Regions from separate parts of the Geobacillus sp. TFV-3 genome, predicted to be linked through region 1. Evidence: riboswitches for the same ligand, from Rfam matches in the RefSeq annotation. Region 1 holds a riboswitch; each other region holds the start of a gene.
The links. A riboswitch is a leader RNA that binds a small molecule or an ion and turns the genes downstream of it on or off. The one in region 1 is predicted to bind S-adenosylmethionine.
Positions count from the first base shown of each region.

Region 2: linked by a shared signal. The riboswitch ahead of BJQ97_RS10640 (hypothetical protein) and the one ahead of mtnW (2,3-diketo-5-methylthiopentyl-1-phosphate enolase) in region 1 are both predicted to bind S-adenosylmethionine.
Region 3: linked by a shared signal. The riboswitch ahead of metK (methionine adenosyltransferase) and the one ahead of mtnW (2,3-diketo-5-methylthiopentyl-1-phosphate enolase) in region 1 are both predicted to bind S-adenosylmethionine.
Region 4: linked by a shared signal. The riboswitch ahead of BJQ97_RS14760 (methionine ABC transporter ATP-binding protein) and the one ahead of mtnW (2,3-diketo-5-methylthiopentyl-1-phosphate enolase) in region 1 are both predicted to bind S-adenosylmethionine.

Region 1 is NZ_MPSP01000001.1:2,490,625-2,495,710, reverse strand. It holds gene BJQ97_RS12560 (carbon-nitrogen family hydrolase) at 87-899, opposite strand; gene BJQ97_RS12555 (pyridoxal phosphate-dependent aminotransferase) at 996-2,183, shown strand; SAM riboswitch class I at 2,268-2,376, shown strand; gene mtnW (2,3-diketo-5-methylthiopentyl-1-phosphate enolase) at 2,448-3,689, shown strand; gene mtnX (2-hydroxy-3-keto-5-methylthiopentenyl-1-phosphate phosphatase) at 3,686-4,348, shown strand; gene BJQ97_RS12540 (methylthioribulose 1-phosphate dehydratase) at 4,345-4,977, shown strand; gene BJQ97_RS12535 (1,2-dihydroxy-3-keto-5-methylthiopentene dioxygenase) at 5,011-5,086, shown strand, end outside.
Region 2 is NZ_MPSP01000001.1:2,110,937-2,116,022, forward strand. It holds gene BJQ97_RS10625 (PaaI family thioesterase) at 1-338, shown strand, start outside; gene BJQ97_RS10630 (PaaI family thioesterase) at 475-957, opposite strand; gene BJQ97_RS10635 (VOC family protein) at 1,079-1,462, opposite strand; gene BJQ97_RS10640 (hypothetical protein) at 1,482-1,814, opposite strand; SAM riboswitch class I at 1,885-1,989, opposite strand; gene opp4A (oligopeptide ABC transporter substrate-binding protein) at 2,048-3,826, opposite strand; gene BJQ97_RS10650 (ABC transporter permease) at 3,842-4,750, opposite strand; gene opp4B (oligopeptide ABC transporter permease) at 4,772-5,086, opposite strand, start outside.
Region 3 is NZ_MPSP01000001.1:681,771-686,856, reverse strand. It holds gene BJQ97_RS03485 (gamma carbonic anhydrase) at 49-597, shown strand; gene metK (methionine adenosyltransferase) at 625-1,836, opposite strand; SAM riboswitch class I at 1,966-2,080, opposite strand; gene pckA (phosphoenolpyruvate carboxykinase (ATP)) at 2,564-4,150, shown strand; gene BJQ97_RS03470 (ABC transporter permease) at 4,583-5,086, opposite strand, start outside.
Region 4 is NZ_MPSP01000001.1:2,892,085-2,897,170, reverse strand. It holds gene BJQ97_RS14790 (arsenate reductase family protein) at 1-269, shown strand, start outside; gene gcvH (glycine cleavage system protein GcvH) at 362-745, shown strand; gene BJQ97_RS14780 (YusG family protein) at 820-1,056, shown strand; gene BJQ97_RS14775 (toprim domain-containing protein) at 1,154-1,513, shown strand; gene BJQ97_RS14770 (thioredoxin family protein) at 1,510-1,827, shown strand; gene BJQ97_RS14765 (sterol-binding protein) at 1,979-2,326, shown strand; SAM riboswitch class I at 2,399-2,508, shown strand; gene BJQ97_RS14760 (methionine ABC transporter ATP-binding protein) at 2,600-3,628, shown strand; gene BJQ97_RS14755 (methionine ABC transporter permease) at 3,618-4,286, shown strand; gene BJQ97_RS14750 (MetQ/NlpA family ABC transporter substrate-binding protein) at 4,302-5,086, shown strand, end outside.

The DNA of each region.
Region 1 (5,086 bases):
CCTCGTATTCAGTTTTTGCAATTTTCACGATGTTATCAATTGTTTGGTTGCTTGATTCGAATGATACATGGTCGGTCAATCGATTGTCAATACATTTTGAAAAATTTTTTTGCCGCCTCGTAGTCATGCGGCCGGCGGTCGGCAAACACGGGGATGCGCGCACGGACGTCCGCAACGAGTTCGGGGGCAATGTCGGCCGAGAGAATGCCTGGCTTCTCGTCCGCCTCGGCGATCACTTCGCCCCATGGGTCGATGACGAGCGAATGGCCGGCAAAGACGTTGTTCGGGTCGCGGCCCGCCCGGTTGCAGGCGACGACGTAGCATTGGTTTTCGATCGCCCGCGCCATCAGGAGCGTCTGCCAATGGTGCAGGCGGGGAAGCGGCCATTCGGCGACGACAAACAGCACTTCCGCCCCAGCCAACGCATGGGCGCGAATCCACTCCGGAAAGCGGATGTCGTAGCAAATGACCCCGGCGCATGAAAGCCCGTCGAGTGAAAACAAGCCTAAGCTGCTTCCCGGTTGCAAATACAAATGTTCATCCATTAATTGAAACAGATGGAGTTTGCTATATTCGCCGACGATTTGGCCGCTGCGGTCGGCGACAATCATCGTATTTGTCACACCGGCGGCCGTTTTTTTGGCGACGGAACCGGCGATGAAATGAACACCGTGCGTTTGCGCTAAGCGGGAGGCGAACGCTTTCGCCCGTTCGGCGCCTTCGTCGGCAATCTCATCTAGGCGCGTCAAATCGTAGCCGGTCGTCCATAATTCCGGCAGCACGATGATATTCGCGCCATCCTTGACGGCCGATTCAATGGCGCTTTCTGCGCGCCGTTCGTTTTCGTTCGGGTCGCCAAATGCGATGTCAAGCTGGAGGCAGGCGATGCGGATCGTCATGAGTTTTCACCTCGAAAAAATTTTGCTTTACATTTTGCTTTTAACGATATATGATGTTGCACTAGAATTTCAAGAATTTTTAAGAAGGTGTGGGCGATGACAATGGAATTTCCTTTTTCCGAGCTGCTTGAGCAGCTGCCAAAGCAATTTTTCGCCTCGCTTGTCGCGAAAGTTGGGGAGAAAATCAAGGCCGGATGCGACGTGATCAATTTAGGACAAGGCAACCCGGATCAGCCGACGCCGGTGCACATTGTTGAAGCGATGCAGCGGGCGTCGGCCAATCCGAAATACCATAAATATTCGCCGTTTCAAGGCTATTCGTTTTTGAAAGAAGCCATCTCCGCGTTTTACGCACGTGAATATGGAGTGAAGATCGATTCGGCCCGCGAAGTGGCCATCTTGTTCGGCGGCAAAGCCGGGCTTGTCGAATTGCCGCTTTGCCTCGTCAATCCGGGAGATGTCGTGCTCGTCCCGGATCCCGGCTACCCCGACTACTGGTCGGGGATCGCCCTTGCCCGCGCGCGGATGGAAATGATGCCGCTTGCGGCGGAAAACGGTTTTTTGCCGGACTATGAAGCCATTCCGGCGGCAGCGGCCGACCGGGCGAAGTTGATGTTTTTAAATTACCCGAACAACCCGACCGGCGCGACGGCGACAAAGGAATTTTTCGCGGAGACGGTGGCGTTTGCCGCCAAGTACGGCATTGCCGTCGTGCACGATTTCGCTTATGGGGCGATCGGGTTTGACGGCCGAAAACCGGTCAGCTTCTTGGAAGCCGATGGGGCGAAAGACGTCGGCGTTGAGATTTACACCTTTTCGAAAACATACAATATGGCCGGCTGGCGCGTCGCGTTTGCCGTCGGCAACGAGCGGATCATTCGGGCGCTTGAGCTGCTTCAGGATCATTTGTATGTCAGCTTGTTCGGCGCCGTCCAGGAGGCGGCCGCCGCGGCGCTCCTTGGTCCACAAGATTGCGTAACGGAGCTGGTCGCCTTGTATGAAGCGCGCCGCAATGCGTTCATCGCCGCGCTCTGCGAGATCGGCTGGGAAGCGCCGGCGCCGTCCGGGTCGTTTTTCGCCTGGCTTCCGGTGCCAAAAGGCATATCATCCGCCGAGTTTGCTGACATGCTGCTTGAGCGGGCGCACGTCGCCGTCGCCCCAGGAATCGGGTTCGGTGAGCGCGGCGAAGGGTATGTGCGCGTCGGCCTGTTGACCGATGAAGAGCGGCTTCGCGAAGCGGCCGAGCGGATCGGCCGCCTTGGATTGTTTGAAAAAAATTTTTGAAAAATGATTGACAACGCCAATCGGTGATGTCATAATTCAAAGTAAATTTGCCAATCGTTTGACAAGTGCATAAACAAGCAGGCTTTCTTATCAAGAGCAGGCGGAGGGACGAGCCCAATGAAGCCCGGCAACCGGCTTGGCGCGCGCCAAGCACGGTGCTAATTCTTGCAGCGGAAACGCTGAGAGATAAGAAGAGCGCCATGAACGAGTGACGCCTCTTCTTATGAAGAGGCGTTTTTATTTCGGTGTTGAGAGGGATGAACGATGAGTGCAGTGATTGCAACGTATTTGCTTCATGATGAAAAAGACATTCGGAAAAAGGCGGAAGGGATCGCCCTCGGCTTGACGGTCGGCACGTGGACCGACTTGCCGGCATTAGAGCAAGAGCAGCTCCGCAAATATAAAGGGGAAGTCGTCGCGGTCGAAGAACTGGGTGAAAGCGAGCGGGTGAACGTCTATTTCGGCAAGCGGCTGAAGCGGGCAATCGTGAAAATCGCCTACCCGACGGTCAACTTCAGCGCCGATTTGCCGGCATTGTTGGTCACGACGTTCGGAAAATTGTCGCTCGATGGGGAAGTGCGGCTGCTTGATTTAGAGCTTCCGGATGAATGGAAGCGGCAGTTTCCCGGGCCGCGCTTTGGCATCGACGGCATTCGGGACAAAGTCGGGGTGCATAATCGCCCGCTGTTGATGAGCATTTTTAAAGGCATCATCGGCCGTGATTTGGCGTACTTGACGTCGGAATTGAAAAAACAGGCGCTCGGCGGCGTTGACCTGGTCAAAGACGATGAAATTTTGTTTGACAGCGAGCTTCTTCCGTTTGAAAAGCGGATCACCGAGGGCAAGGCGGCGCTTCAGGAAGTGTATGAACAAACGGGCAAGCGGACGCTCTATGCCGTCAACTTGACCGGCAAAACGTTTGCGTTGAAGGACAAAGCGAAACGAGCCGCTGAGCTTGGCGCTGATGTGCTGTTGTTTAACGTCTTCGCTTACGGGCTTGACGTGCTGCAAGCGTTGCGCGAGGATGAAGAGATTGCGTTGCCGATTATGGCTCACCCGGCGTTCAGCGGCGCTGTTACGCCGTCCGAATTTTATGGGGTGGCGCCTTCGCTTTGGCTTGGAAAGCTTTTGCGGCTCGCCGGCGCCGATTTCGTCCTGTTCCCGTCGCCGTACGGCAGCGTCGCCTTGGAGCGCGAGCAGGCGCTCGGCATCGCCAAGGCGTTGACGGATGAACAAGAACCGTTTGCCCGGGCGTTTCCGGTGCCGTCGGCTGGCATTCATCCAGGATTGGTGCCGCTCCTTGTCCGCGATTTCGGCCTTGACAGCATCGTCAACGCCGGCGGCGGCATTCACGGCCATCCGGACGGGGCGATCGGGGGCGGCCGGGCGTTTCGCACGGCGATCGACGCGGTGCTGGCCGGCCGTCCGCTCCGCGCGGCGGCAGCAGAAAACGAAGCGCTGCAAAAAGCGATTGACCGCTGGGGCGTCGTTGAGGTGGAAGCATGACGAAACAGCTCGTTCTCTTTTGCGATTTTGACGGCACAATTACGGAAAACGACAACATCATCGCCATTATGAAACAGTTCGCCCCGCCGGAGTGGGAGGCGTTAAAAGACGACATTCTCGCTGAGCGCATTTCCGTTCAGGAAGGAGTCGGGAAGATGTTTTCCCTCCTTCCGTCCGCATTGAAGGATGAAATTGTGGATTTCCTTCGGCGCACCGCCCGGTTGCGTGCGGGATTCCGAGAGTTTGCCGCGTTTGCGAAAGAGCGGGGAATCCCGCTTTATATCGTCAGCGGCGGCATTGACTTTTTCGTCTATCCGCTGCTTGAAGGGCTCATTGAACCGGAGCGCATTTTTTGCAACGGCTCCGATTTCAGCGGTGAGACGATTCGCATTACATGGCCGCATGCGTGCGACAGCCAGTGCCAAAACGGCTGCGGCTGCTGCAAGCCATCGCTCCTTCGCAAGCTTGCCCGCCCGAACGGGTACCATGTCGTCATCGGCGATTCGATCACGGATTTAGCGGTGGCGAAGCAAGCGGATTACGTGCTGGCGCGCGACTTTTTGCTCGAAAAATGCCGAGCGCTCGGCTTGCCGCATGCGCCGTTTGCGACGTTTTTTGACGTGATTGATGCGTTGCAGCGGATGGAGGTGATCGTATGAGCATCGTCGTGAAAAAGTGGAATGAGCTCGCGGAAGTGAAAGCCGAGCTTGCCGCCCGCGACTGGTTTTTCGCGACAAGCGGCAACTTGTCGATCAAAGTGACGGACGACCCGTTGACGTTTTTGGTGACAGCGAGCGGCAAGGATAAGCGGAAGCAAACGGATGAAGATTTTCTGCTTGTTTCCTCCGCCGGAAAACCGGTGGAGGAAACAAGCTTGAAGCCATCGGCCGAGACGCTCTTGCACGCGGAAATTTACGGACGGACGAATGCCGGCTGCGTCTTGCACGTTCATACTGTCGACAACAACTTGATTTCTGAACTGTATGCGTCAAACGGGGAAGCGGTCTTTTCTGGCCAAGAAATCATCAAGGCGTTTGGCATTTGGGAGGAAAACGCCGCAGTGCGCATCCCGATCATTGACAATTACGCCGACATTCCGACGCTCGCTCGGGAGTTTGCGAACCATGTTCATGGCGACGCCGGCGCCGTGTTGATCCAAAACCACGGCATCACGGTCTGGGGCCGCGATGCGTTTGAAGCGAAAAAACATTTGGAGGCATGGGAGTTTTTGTTCCGCTGGCAGGTGAAACGGCTGCTTTTGCAGCGGGCCGGCCTGCCGGTTGGCTAATCCATATACATTTTTCCAAAGGGGATGTGAACAATGGCAGTCATCAAAGTGAGAAAAACGGGCCAAGTGATTGAAGGAGAAGACAATGTGCGCGCGTTTTTGAACAGCC
Region 2 (5,086 bases), 380 kb from region 1:
GCTTGACGGAAGCCCGAGACGGCTGTGCGAAAGGCGTATGGACGATCAGCGAATCGCTGCTCAACGGCAACGGGGTGATTATGGGCGGATTTGTCGGAGCGGCGGCGGACATTCTCATGGCTTATGCGGTGACGACCTTGCTTCGCGATGACCAAATGCACGCCTCCATTAACTTGCAGACGACGTTTCACCGCCCGGTGGCGGCTGGAGAAGCCGAAATCGAGGCTAGGGTGGAAAAGTTCGGGAAAACCGTCGCTTATGTGACCGCCATCGTGCGGCAAAACGGCAAAGACGTGGCGAGCGCGACATCATCGGTGCTGATTATGGATAAACCGTGAAAAAAGCGCTTTTATCCATGGACCAAAGGGGAATCATGCGCGGAAAGCCGATGCCAAAGCGGCCCGGGCGCAACGAGCGAAGCACCGGAGAAAACGCTGTCAAAAACAGCCTCTCTCCGGCGCTTTTCGCTGCTTGTTAGGTGCGGACAAACGTTTTCGGCATGACGACGGCCACGACTTGGCCGCGAGCGCACAGTTCGCCGTTGGCGAACACTTCCGTATCAACTTTCCATTTTTTTGGATGAATTTCTGTCACCGTCCCGACGGCGACAAGGGGCACCCCGTGCGGCGTCGGTTTGACGAAATCAACGTGAAGCGACGCCGTGACAAAGCGCGGCGGCGTTTCCCCACTGCCTGGTTCATGGCCGTTTTTCCGATGCAACGCCAGCGCCGCTGATCCTGTCCCATGACAGTCAATAAGCGAGGCGATCAGCCCGCCGTACACAAACCCAGGAATCGCTGTATGCTCCGGGCGCGGCGTATACACCGTCACCGTCTTGTCCCCTTGCCATCCGGTGCGGAAATGGTGGCCGTGTTCATTCAGCCGCCCGCAGCCATAGCACCAGGCAAATTCATCCGGATAGTCGTCTTGAATGGCGTGAATAACTTGCGGCTCCATCTCATTTTCCTCCTCTCTCTTTTTACTATACGTGGTGCGCCTCCCATTTTCCTGCTTCTTTGGCCAAACAGCGCTGAAACGGACAAAGGCGGCCCATGCGGCCGCCTTCTCCTTGCCGGATTTATCGTCCCGGCTCGTAAAACTCGATCCATTCCCCATCCGGGCCAAGGAAAAACAAATATTTCGCCCCGTTCGGAAGCGTCGTAATGTCGTCCCAAACAAGCGGGACACCGAGCGACTTGAGCCGTTCTTTCTCTTGCTCGATGCCTTCCACCGTAAACGCCACATGGTGCACTTTTCCTTCCGTCGGCAAGTTCGGGTTGTACCCTTCGATCAACTCAACGATGATCGAACCGTCAAGTCCTAAAAACGCCAGTTTCATCGTTCCGTTCGTATGGATCATCTCGCTTAGCAGCTCAAGGCCGACGACATTTTGATAAAACTCCTTCGATGTCTCAATGTCTTTCACTTGAATGCCGACATGCTCGAACTTTTTAACTGCCATTGCTCGCTCTCCCTTTCCATTATGGACTTGAAAACACCGACCATAAATACGGCGTCATGCGCGCAGGGAAAATCTCTTTTTTCCCGAGCTCTGTCCATATGTAGCGGTCAAGGGCGTACGGTCCGTCCGCCTTCCATTCGTCCGCCTCGCTGTTGGTCAACAAAACCGAAAAGGCTGTTCCTTGCGCTTTTCCATACAAATGAACGTATCCGTCCCCGCGGTCGACATGCACCGCCGCTTGCGGGTCAAACCGGATGAGCTCCGCCTGCACGCAGCGCATCACATGAACAGCGAACGCCGCGGCCGGCAAGTGCGACACCATGCAGGCGCGGAGAGAATAAAGTTCCGCCACCGTTTCTCTCACCTCCCATCAATCAAAAACCCCCTGCGCCTCGGAATGATGCGAAGGGGGTCATGAGCCATTCTTATCATCCAAAGCGAAACCGCTTTGCGGGTGTTAGCACCTTGCCGGCGGCAGGTTGCTGTGGGGTCATCAAGCCCGTTCTCTCGCCCACTCTTGATAAGGCGTATGCAATTTGTCTTTTATGTGATCATACACAACCCGCGACAGCAACCATTTTTCGCTTATTCCGCCACTTCCGGCTGTTCTGATGTGACTCCGACGTCTTTCCATGTCAGCTTCGAGCTTGGATCGACCGTGAAGTTGGCGACGCGGTTGTTGACCGCGTAGAGGGCCGAACGATACAACGTTGGAATAACCGGCACTTCTTCGTTCATCAACTTTTGCCACTCACTATAAATTTTCCGGCGGTATTCTTTGTCAAATGCCTGCTCGGAATGGCCTTTTTCAAGCAGTTCATCGTTTTTCTCATTCACCCAGCGCGAGTAGTTGAACATGACGTTGCGGCCGTACAATCCGTACGGGTCGACGTCTGTTCCCGTCCCCCACGCGGCGGCGTACACATCGACTTTCGGATCGTCTTTTTCAACCATGTCATAGAACGAGTTAAATTCCGCCAAGCGGCCGTCCACTAATTGGACATCCAAGCCGACATCTTTCCAGCCTTGCATATAAAACTTCGCCAACGGCTCGGCAATGTCGCCGCCGCTCATCGCCAAGAAGTTGATCGTGAACTTTTTGCCGTTCGGGTCTTCGCGCAGGCCATCGCCATCCACATCTTTATAGCCGGCCTCGTCGAGCAGCTGTTTCGCTTTTTTCGGGTTATACGTGTACCCTTTGATTGTTTTATCATGATAACCCGGGAACGACGGCGGAATGAGCGTTGTCGCCGGGAAGCGCAAGCCGTGGTACAGGCGGTCGGCCACCTCTTGGTTGTTGATGGCATATGCCATCGCTTGGCGCAGCTTTTTGTTTTGGAATTTCGGGTTGTCCATCACATTTTCTTGCTTTTTCGCATCCCAATGGCCGAGTTTAAAGCCGATGTAGTTGTAGGCCAAGTCGACTTTGCCAATAAACTGAATGTTTTTCGTTCCCTTCGCATTCGGATATTGATCCGTCGGGAATTCCGCAATGTCGATATCGCCTTTTTTCAACGCTTGCAGCACCACTTTCGGGCTGACGACTTTCAGAATGACCCCTTCCAAATTCGGCTTGCCGGCCCAGTAGTCATCGTTTCGGACGAACTCCACCGATTCGCCTGGCACGATTTTCTTCACTTTAAACGGGCCAAAGCCGATCGGATTTTTTCGGATTTTATCCGATTGCGCCAATTGTTTGATTGGCACGTCTTTCAAATAATGCTTCGGCAGCGGGTACGCCCAAATGCCGGTCAACACAGACGGGTTCGCATGCTTCCATGTGATCGTCAACGTCTTTTTGTCGACCACTTTAATGCCGGCGATTTTATTGGCTTTGCCGCTATGGTATTCGTCCATGCCGACGATGTCTTGGATGAGCGCGTCGCCGTAGCGGACACCGGTATAATCTTTATGGCCGATGACCAAATACGCATACTCCAAGTCTTCCGCCGTCACCGGCTGGCCGTCATGCCAGTTGACATTGTCCTTAATGCGAATCGTCATCGTTTTTTTGTCGTCGGACAGCTCATACGTGGCGGCGCCATCGTTCGTAATTTCATAGTCGCCGTTCGTACGGAAAAGCGACTCATCAAAAAATTGCAAAATTTCAGCATCTGGAGCTCCCGTGTAAAATGCGTAGCTGAGCGTTCCTTCAAATGGCGTGTCGGACACAAGGCCGTATTTCAACACGCCGCCATCGATGATTTTCCCGTCGTTTTTCACGGTCATCGGGAATTTGCTGATGTCTTCTTTTTGCGCAGCCGGTTTGTTTTTGTCTCCTCCTCCAGTCGTCGACGAGTTGCTCGTGCATCCGGCGAGCACGAGCAAGAGCGCGGCCAGCGCCGCCAACCACTTTTTCTTCACTGTTTTCTTCCCCCTTTATCCTAATCGTTGTCTTGCATCAGCCGCACGTTTTAACGCTTGGCCGATGAAATTTATGCACAGCATCATCACTAAAATGAGCAATGATGCAGGCAGCCATACCCACCATTTGTTTTGCAGCACGTCCGGGTTGGTCGCATAGCTGACCAACGTCCCCAAGCTCGGCGTGCTTTCCGGCAGGCCGAATCCAAGGTAAGTGAGCCCGGATTCAATGCCAATGTTGCCGGCTAAATTCAACGTCAAATTGACGATGATAATGGAGCTTAAATTCGGCAAAATTTGAAACAAAATGATTTTCCAATCCGGCGTTCCAAGCGTCTTTGAGGCGCTTACGTAATCCAACTCGCGCTCAGCGAGCGTTTTCGCACGGATGAGCCGAGCTTTGCCGGTCCATAAAAATGCACTCATAATCAAAATAAACGTCATGACGTTGTATTTCGGCACAATCGCCACAAACACGATGACCAGCATCAAAAATGGCAAGACAAGAATGAAGTCGATGATGCGCATAATGACATTGTCAACCCAACCGCCGAAATAGCCGGCCACCAACCCGACAACGAGGCCGATCGCCCCAGTGATCAACGTAATGGCCAGCCCGATCGTAAAGGAATTGCGGGCGCCGATAATCAGTTGACCGAACACATCGCGGCCGCCGTAGTCAGTACCGAGCCAATGTTCCGCCGATGGCGGCGAGTGGATGGCCAAAAAGTCCACTTTCACAATTTCCTCTTGATCTAAAAAAATCGAAGCTCCATAGACGATCAGCAAAATGATGGTCAATATAATAAGAGAGACAAGAGCGAGCCGATCACGGACGAGCTCCCGCCACATAATCGAGAGGGCGGAAGGGCTTTTTTCAACGGTTATGTCGACTGGTGCAGGGCTGTTGACCTCGATTTTCATGTTCAATGCCTTCCTCCCTTCCTACTCAATGCGAATGCGCGGGTCGACCGCACTTAAAATGATGTCGGACAACAATGTCCCCACTAGCGTCGCCACGCCGGAAATCATGACGAGCGCCGTCACGACGCTGTAGTCGCGCTGCATAATCGACTGCAAAAACAACTGACCAAGCCCAGGATAGCTGTAAATCGACTCTAAAAAGACCGACCCGCCAATAAGCCCAGTAATTTCATATCCCAAAAAAGCCGCGATCGGCAAAAACGAATTGCGCAAAATGTGCCGCCAGTAAACGTGCCGCTCCGGCACTCCTTTGGCGCGTGCCGTTTTCACGAAATC
Region 3 (5,086 bases), 1.8 Mb from region 1:
CAATACATGGTGAACGATCGATTTTGCAACAGAAAGGAACGAACGCCCATGATTTACCCATACAAAGGCAAAACGCCGCAAATTGCCGCCTCCGCCTTTATCGCCGACTATGTGACGATCACCGGCGATGTCGTGATCGGCGAAGAGACGAGCATTTGGTTCAACACCGTCATTCGCGGCGACGTGGCGCCGACCATCATCGGCAACCGGGTCAATATTCAAGATAACTCAATTTTGCATCAAAGTCCAAACAATCCGCTTATCATTGAAGACGGCGTGACGGTCGGCCATCAAGTCATTTTGCACAGCGCCATCGTGCGCCAAAACTCGCTGATCGGCATGGGCTCGATCATTTTGGACCGCGCGGAAATCGGGGAAGGCGCGTTTATCGGCGCCGGCAGTTTAGTGCCGCCGGGCAAAAAAATTCCGCCCAACACGCTCGCCCTCGGCCGGCCGGCGAAAGTCGTCCGCGAGCTGACGGACGACGACATCCGTGAAATGGAGCGCATCCGCCGCGAATATGTCGAGAAAGGGCAGTATTACAAAGCGCTGCAGCAACAGCGGACATCGTGCGCCAACAAAAAAGAGCTGCCGTGATCAGGTTAGGCAGCTCTTTTTCTTTCATCACTTATCCGCCAACGCCAGCGCTTGTTCTTTCAACAAGGCGGCTTTGTCGGTGCGCTCCCACGGCAGGTCGATGTCCGTACGCCCAAAATGGCCGTAAGCGGCCGTCTGTTTGTAAATCGGGCGGCGCAAGTCGAGCATTTTGATGATGCCCGCCGGGCGGAGATCGAAGTTGTTGCGCACGACTTCAACCAAAATGTCTTCCGACACTTTGCCCGTGCCGAACGTATCGATCGAAATCGAGACCGGGCGGGCAACGCCAATCGCGTAGGCGAGCTGCACTTCGCATTTATCGGCCAATCCTGCCGCAACGATGTTTTTCGCGACATAGCGGGCCGCATACGCCGCCGAACGGTCGACTTTCGTCGGATCTTTGCCCGAGAACGCGCCGCCGCCGTGGCGGGCGTAGCCGCCGTACGTATCGACAATGATTTTCCGCCCCGTCAATCCGGCATCCCCTTGCGGACCGCCGATGACAAACCGCCCTGTCGGGTTGATGAAATAGTTCGTGTTCTCATCCAGCAGTTCCGCCGGCACGACCGGCTTGATGACATGCTCCTTAATGTCGCGTTGGATTTGATCCTGCGTAATTTCCGGATGGTGCTGCGCGGAAACGACGATCGTATCGACGCGCACCGGTTTGCCGTTTTCATCGTATTCAATCGTCACTTGCGTTTTCCCGTCCGGCCGCAAGTACGGCAGGACGTCCGTTTTGCGCACTTCCGCCAAGCGGCGCGCCAAGCGGTGCGCAAGCGAAATCGGCAACGGCATCAATTCTTCCGTCTCATTGCAGGCAAAACCAAACATGAGCCCTTGGTCGCCGGCGCCGATCGCTTCAATTTCCTCGTCAGTCATTTGGCCTTCACGCGCCTCGAGCGCTCGGTCAACCCCCATCGCAATGTCCGGCGATTGTTCGTCAATCGACGTCAACACCGCGCACGTATCGGCGTCAAACCCGTATTTGGCGCGCGTGTAGCCGATCTCCCGGACCGTATCGCGGACGATGCGCGGAATGTCCACGTACGTTGATGTCGTGATTTCCCCGCTGACGAGCACAAGTCCCGTCGTGACGCTCGTTTCGCAGGCGACGCGGGCGTTCGGGTCTTTTTCCAAAATGGCATCCAAAATCGCATCAGAAATTTGGTCGCAAATTTTATCCGGATGTCCTTCCGTCACAGACTCTGAAGTAAACAAGCGGCGTTTGGCTGACATTCGGTTTGTTTCCTCCTCTTGGCATAATGTGGCGACACGGAACTCATTTCCCTTTTTCCCTTCGCAATATAAAAAACCTTTCCTGTAACGGCTGAGGAAAGGTCATGGCAATCGTATTGCTTCCTTTCACTCTTATCGTTCAAGGACTGCGCCTTGCCACAGGTTAGCACCATTTCACACATGTAAAGTTGTGACGGTTGCTGGGTTTCATCGGGCCTGTCCCTCCACCGGCTCGGGATAAGAGTATCCGTTCAATGACTTATCATATCGCAATGGAATCGGCAAAGTCAACTATCAAAATTCATTTTTTATCATTTCCAGCCGCGAAAATTCTTTCCTCTAAAAGGCTGGTGAAGAAACCACTGTTCTTCTCCAATCAGTGGTTCTCCGTGAAAATGAAGGACCGGCTTTGCAGGATTTCTCAATTTGAAAAACATCGCTGGAGAGCGGCATTTTCAGTTAAATCACCAGTCCTCTAAAAGGCTGGTGATTTAGTGAAAAGTCGCGGAAAACGGACTCCCTTCTCAAATTGAGAAGTCCTGTAAAATCAACGCTTCTCTTTCATCCGAAAGCAACGGGTTCGGCGAAATCGGTCGTTTTTCACCATCCCTCTAAGGAAATGGGGAAAAATAAAGTTTGAAAAACCCACACAATTAGTATGGACTATTAATAAAAATGTGTTATACTATTTTCAAGAGTGATTATAAAAAGAAGGCAGGTTTTGAATATGGGGATCGCAAACATGACAAATAAGCTTGATGTATTGCTGCAAAAACCGTACGTTCGCCATCAACTGTCCGTCGCCGAGCTCGTCGAGAAAGTGCTGCAGCGGAATGAAGGACGGCTGACCCACACCGGGGCGGTCGCGGTGACAACCGGCAAGTACACCGGACGGTCGCCGAAAGACAAATACATCGTCGAAGAACCATCAACGAAGCAAACGATCGACTGGGGAGCGGTCAACCAACCGATGTCTCCGGAGACGTTTGATAAACTGTACGACAAAGTGCTCGATTATTTAATGAAGAAAGATGAGCTGTTCGTGTTTAAAGGCTTTGCCGGCGCCGATCCGAAATATCGGCTGCCGATTCAAGTCGTCAACGAATTCGCTTGGCACAACTTGTTCGTCCATCAGCTGTTCATCCGCCCGAGCGCCGAGGAGCTCGCCGCGCATGAGCCGCAATTTACGGTCATTTGCGCGCCGAACTTTAAAGCCGACCCGAATGTGGACGGCACGCGCTCGGAAGCGTTCATCATCATCTCGTTTGAACGGCGCACCGTGTTGATCGGCGGCACCGAATATGCCGGAGAAATGAAAAAATCGATTTTCTCGGTGATGAACTATTTGCTGCCGGAACAAGGCATCCTGCCGATGCACTGCTCGGCCAACGTCGGCCAGGAAGGCGACGTCGCCCTCTTTTTCGGCTTGTCGGGAACGGGAAAAACGACGCTTTCGACCGACCCGAACCGCCGCTTGATCGGCGATGACGAACACGGCTGGTCAAGCCGAGGCATTTTCAACATCGAAGGCGGCTGCTATGCAAAATGCATCCATCTATCGCGTGAAAAAGAGCCGCAAATTTTTGACGCCATCGGCTTCGGCGCGGTGCTCGAAAACGTCATCCTCGATGACGCGACGCGCGTGCCGAATTACGACGACGGCACGCTGACGGAAAACACGCGCGCCGCCTACCCGCTTCAAGCGATCCAAAACATCATCGATCCGAGCGTCGCCGGCCATCCGTCCACGATCGTGTTTTTGACGGCCGATGCGTTCGGCGTCCTGCCGCCGATCAGCAAGCTGACGCGTGAACAGGCGATGTACCATTTCTTGAGCGGCTACACAAGCAAGCTCGCCGGCACCGAACGCGGCGTCACTGAACCGGAAGCGACGTTCTCGACATGCTTTGGCGCGCCGTTTTTGCCGCGCCCGGCCGTCGAATACGCGGAAATGCTCGGGCAAAAAATCGCCGAACACAACGTCCGCGTCTTTTTGGTCAACACCGGCTGGACCGGGGGGCCGTACGGCGTCGGCAGCCGCATGAAGCTCGCCTACACCCGCGCGATGGTGCAAGCCGCCGTCGAAGGGGAGCTCGACAACGTCGAGACGGTGCAAGACCCGATTTTCGGCCTCGCCATCCCGGCGCACGTCCCGGGCGTGCCCGATGACGTCCTTCAGCCGCAAAACACATGGGCCGACAAACAGGCGTACGAACAAAAAGCGAAAGAGCTGGCGCAAAAGTTCCGCGCCAACTTCCAAAAATTCGCCCACATCGATCCGTCCATTGAAAAACTCGGCGGACCGCTCGTTTAACAAGAACCCGGCCGGACAGGGAGCCGTTCCCTGTCCGGCCGTTTTTTCTGTTCTTTCCTTTGCTTTGGACTCCGACACTGAATCCTTTGGTGAACTACCCGCCACCTACACTTCGCTTAGAGGTGGAGGCTTCAAGCGACTTGTGCGTGTTTGCTGAACGGTAAGCCACACACAAGAACCCTTTACGCTTCCCTTCATTCCGAAGGTGTCCGTTCTAACCATAGACTATCATATTCGTTGGCGATTGGCAACCGAAATTCATCTCCCGCCTACTCACTGGGCTGTGCCCTTCACGTTCCTTGAGGCGGGAGACTTCTTTCGGAAATTACGTTAAAATAAGCTGTATTGCCCATACTATCAAGTTTATATCCTTTGTATACCACTTATTTTTAGGATAGCCTATTTATAAAGTACAAATTCAAAATCGCTCTGCTACGGCGGAAAAGAAGCGGTTTTTCCCGCTGAACTCCGCTGTTTTTTCCGCTGCTTCCGTTTTCCTTTTTCGTCGATCACTTGCTCTAACCCTTTTCCCATTAATTTGAAGGCAAAAATCGCAACGATAAAGGCAACACACGGCCCGACAACAATCCATTGGTCAAGCATCATTTCCCGATAGGAAAGACCGATCAAGCCGGACCATTCGTTCGAAAGAGAGATCGCCACCTTCTCCGGAGGGCCCAACCCATCGGAATTGTCGATAATTTTTACGCCTCCTAGCAAAATTTGAAACGCTCCGAGATGCACAAGCAGCAAGAGCGACTGCACCGTCTGCTGGATAAACAGTAAAAACAGCCGCGGCCGCATATACGGGAGAACGTGCTTGCGGATGAGCCAAAAGTTATTAGCTCCCATCAGCCGGGAAGAAACGACAAATTCATTTTGTAAAAAGACAGCGATATCATTGCCGATGACCAGCATTAACGGCGGAAGCGCAAC
Region 4 (5,086 bases), 400 kb from region 1:
TGGTTGACGAACCGCTGACGAAAGAAGAGCTCGCTGAACTGCACCGGAAAAGCGGGCTGCCGCTCAAAAAATTTTTCAATACGAGCGGCATGAAATACCGCGAACTTGGTTTGAAGGACAAGCTCGATCGCGCATCGGAAGACGAGATGCTCGATTGGCTCGCCTCGGACGGGATGCTCGTCAAACGGCCGATTTTGACGGACGGCGAGCGGGTTGTCGTGGGCTTTCGAGAACAAGAATACGAGGCGTTTTTCGCCAAGAAGGCATAAAAATTTTTGCAAAATCGGGTGAATTCAGTGAGTTTTTGCGGAAAATCGGTTATGATGAAAAAGGATACATTTTGTCGCGATGGAGGGATTCGATGAACACGCCGAAAGAACTTCGTTACACAAAGGAGCATGAATGGGTGCGCGTGGAAGGAGAGAACGTGCGCATCGGCATTACGGATTACGCCCAATCGGAGCTTGGCGACATCGTCTTTGTCGAGCTGCCGGAAGTGGGCGCAGAGGTTGCGGCCAACGAGCCGTTCGGCAGCGTTGAATCGGTGAAAACGGTCTCCGAATTGTATGCGCCGATCAGCGGCACGGTCGTTGAAGTGAATGAGGCGTTGAACGACCATCCGGAGTACGTGAACGAATCGCCCTATGACAAAGCGTGGATGATCGTCGTCAAACCGAACGATTTGAGCGAAATGGACCACTTGTTGACGGCTGAGCAGTACGAAGCGATGATCAACGAAGGATAAACGTTCCTGCAATCTTCGCTTCCATTCGGGCACTCTATACATACCGGAATTTTGATGAAAAAGGGGTGCTCGCTGTGGTGTTGCAAACGAAGCACATGGATGTCACGGACCGGATCATCGGCAAACTGAACGGCCGCTCGCTGGACTTGTACGAGGAAGGAGAGCTCATCGGGCGCCTTCCGCTTCCGGCGGCCGTCCCGTTGAAACATGGATATATCGAACAAAACGGGCGAATTTTCAAACAGGTGACCGCTACCGTTGAACCGGACCAAAAATATGTCGACTGCGACGGGGAAGCGGGCTGGTGTTGAAAGGCAACGGTGCGATGCCGTTGCTTTTCTTTTTCCACCTTTCGCCGGCGCGGGGCATACAATATCGTATCTCCTTTCGAAGTTAGGTGGGTCGGACATGCGACGCGTGGAAAAAGTGATCATTGTGGAAGGGCGATCGGACAAGCAAAAAGTGGCGGCTGTCCTGAATGAGCCTGTCGTCATCCTTTGCACGAACGGCACGATCAGTGACGCGCGTTTGGAAGAATGGGCTGATGAGCTGGAAGGATATGATGTGTACTTGCTGGCGGATGCCGATGAGGCGGGAGAAAAATTGCGCCGGCAGTTTCGCCGCATGCTTCCAGAAGCGGAGCATCTTTACATTGACCGGGCGTACCGTGAAGTCGCGGCCGCTCCGATTTGGCACTTGGCGCAAGTGCTGCTGCGCGCCGATTTCGACGTCCGCATCGAATGGCTGATGAGAGGGAGAGGCGAGTGAAAGCGATCGATCGAAACGATGTCAAACGAGTGGTGGAAGGAGAGCCGCTTCTGGCCCTTTACTTGTATACCCCGCTGTGCGGCACGTGCCAGCTGGCGCGGCGGATGCTCACGGTGGTGGAGCAGTTGTTTCCGGCGCTGCCGTTTTATGAAACGGACATCAACTATATTCCTGAGCAGGCGGCTGCGTGGAAAATCGAAAGCGTTCCGTGCCTGCTTCTTTTTAGGGATGGAACGATCGCGGGCAAGTGGTATGCCTTTCACTCCGTTCCGTATTTGTATGAAGTGATTCAAGCCTGCTTGCCGGACGAGTGATTCGCCTTTTTTTGACGCTGTTTGACACATTTCTTGGGAAATGACAAAAACGGCGCTCATTCGTCAACGGGTTGTCGAGATTTTTGTAAAGGATTTCCCCTCTTCAGAATGGAAGTGAAAGAAATATAAGGAATGGAGGAGGGGGATGTCCATGGAAATGCGCGAATTGGTCGGGCAATTCGTGGAACGGATGCAAGGGTTGCGCCATTTGTTGCCGATTTTGCCGGATGAACAGCTGTGCGTTCGCTTTGAAAGCGGGGATGAAACCGTGCTGTTGATGGTTGGCAAAGAGCCTGCTGCGGCGGAGAGGGAACACGATGAACGGAAGACATTGACGATTAAAGGTTCCAAAGCATCGATCGAGTCGTTGTTGAACGGGGAATTGAAGCTGCAGCAGCTCGTGCGGCTGCAAGAAGTGTACGTGTCAGGAAGCTTCCGCCATCTGCTACTGCTTGAGTCGCTCCTCCATTTGGCCAAACCGTATCGGCATGTTGGGTGAAAAATTTGTTGACAGCGTTCGACAAGTGATGATACAATCAGATTTGTAATAATTGAATAGACGATTGTTGCGCTCTTATCAAGAGAGGTGGAGGGATGTGCCCAATGAAGCCCGGCAACCGTCAGCGCATGCGCTGAAATGGTGCCAATTCACACAAAGCGGCCTGCTTTGAGAGATAAGAGACGGAATGGTGAACAATACCTTTCTGTTCTCTGCGGGCAGAAAGGTTTTCTTTTTGTGCTCTGCTGCCTTGGGAGAAAGGAAGGTGAAACAATGATTGCATTAGAACAAGTGACGAAAATTTATCAAGCGGCCAACGGTTCGGTCACGGCCGTCGACAACGTGTCGCTTGAAATTCGCGAAGGGGAAATTTTCGGCATCATCGGCTACAGCGGCGCGGGGAAAAGCACGCTCATTCGATTGCTCAATGGGCTCGAGAAGCCGACGAGCGGCCGGGTGGTTGTCGCCGGACGCGATATGGCGCGCATCAAAGGCCGAGAGCTGCGCAAGGCGCGCCAAGAAATCGGAATGATTTTTCAGCATTTCAACTTGCTTTGGTCGCGCACCGTCAGGGAAAACATTGCCTTTCCGCTTGAAATTGCCGGCGTCCCGAAAGAGGAGCGGAACAAGCGGGTGGGTGAATTGATCGAGCTTGTCGGCCTTTCCGGGCGCGAGGATGCCTACCCGTCGCAGCTGAGTGGCGGGCAAAAACAGCGGGTCGGCATTGCCCGCGCGCTGGCGAACAATCCGAAAGTGCTGCTTTGCGACGAGGCGACATCGGCGTTGGACCCGCAGACGACCGATGCGATTTTAGACTTGCTCGTTGACATCAACAAACGTCTTGGGCTGACGATTGTGCTCATCACCCATGAAATGCACGTCATCCGCAAAATTTGCGACCGCGTCGCCGTGATGGAAAGCGGCCGAATCGTTGAGCAAGGCGAAGTGCTGCATGTGTTCCGCCACCCGCAGCAGCCGATTACGAAGCGGTTCGTCCAACAATTGATCGAGCCTGAGGAGACGGAAGAAGCGATTTCCCATTTGTTTGGCCAATACCCGAACGGGCTGATCGCCCAGCTGACGTTCGTCGGCGCAGCCGCCGGAAAGCCGCTCATCACCGAAGTGGTGCGGCAGTTTGCTGTTGATGTCAACATTTTGCAAGGGAAAATTTCGCAAACCCATCAAGGCGCCTATGGGGTGTTGTTCGTGCACCTCGACGGAGCGAAGGATGAAATCGACCGGGTGCTTGACTATATTCAACGCCAGCAAGTGGCGGTGGAGGTGATTCAAGATGCTCGCTGACCTCCTGCCGAACGTGCAATGGGAGACGATGTGGGCGGCGACGGTCGAGACGCTGTATATGACGGGAGTGGCGGTGGCGGCCACCTTCGTCCTCGGGATCGTTCTTGGCTTGCTGTTGTTTTTGACAGCGAAAGGAAACCTGTGGGAAAACCGGTTTGTCAATACAGTGATTGCTGCGTTTGTGAACATTTTCCGCTCCATTCCGTTTATTATTTTGATCATTTTGCTCATTCCGTTTACAACATGGCTCGTCGGGACGATGCTTGGCGCCAATGCGGCGCTGCCGGCTCTGGTCATTGGAGCTGCGCCGTTTTACGCCCGCATGGTCGAAATCGCGCTTCGCGAAATTGATAAAGGAGTCATCGAAGCAGCCCAAGCGATGGGCGCCTCAACGTGGACAATCATTTGGAAAGTGCTCTTGCCCGAATCGCTGCCGGCGCTTGTCTCCGGCATTACCGTCACGGCGGTGTCGCTTGTCGGCTACACAGCGATGGCTGGAGCCATCGGCGCCGGCGGGCTTGGGAACTTGGCGTATTTGGAAGGGTTCCAGCGCAACCATAACGATGTGACGTTTGTCGCGACCGTATTGGTGCTTATCATTGTCTTTGTCATTCAGTTTATCGGTGACTTTGTCACTTCGAAAATTGATAAACGATAAAGGAGGAAGAACTCGATGAAAAAATGGCTTGGCGCTCTGCTCGCGGCCGTTCTCGTCTTGGCTTTGGCGGCATGCGGCGGCAACAAGAACGACAACGCGGAAGGCGGCAAAGACGGCAATTTGGTGAAGCTGAAAGTCGGCGCCTCAAACGTGCCGCATGCGGAAATTTTGGAAAAAGCGAAACCGATTTTGAAGAAAAAAGGCATCGACTTGGAGATCATCACATTCCAAGATTACATCTTGCCGAACAAAGCGTTGGCGGAGAAGCAAATAGATGCCAACTACTTCCAACACATCCCGTATTTAGAATCGCAAAAGAAAGAATACGGCTATGATTTCGTCAACGCCGGGGGCATTCATATCGAGCCGATCGGCTTATACTCGAAAAAATACAAAAGCATTGAAGAACTGCCGGACGGTGCGACGATCATCATGAGCAACTCGGTCGCCGACCATGGCCGCATTTTGTCGATGCTGCAAGAAAAAGGGCTCATTAAATTGAAACCGGGTGTCGATAAAACGAAAGCGACGGTCAACGACATCGTGGAAAACCCGAAACATTTGAAATTTAAGGCCGACGTCGACGCTGGGCTGCTTCCGCAAATTTACAAAAACGGCGAAGGCGATGCCGTGCTGATCAACGCCAACTATGCGCTTGATGCCGGTTTGGATCCGGCGAAAGACCCGATCGCCGTTGAGTCGCCGAAAAATAATCCGTATGTGAACATTGTTGCGGTGCGCAAAGGCGATGAAAACCGGAAAGAAATCAAAACGCTTGTCGAAGTGCTGCAATCGAAAGA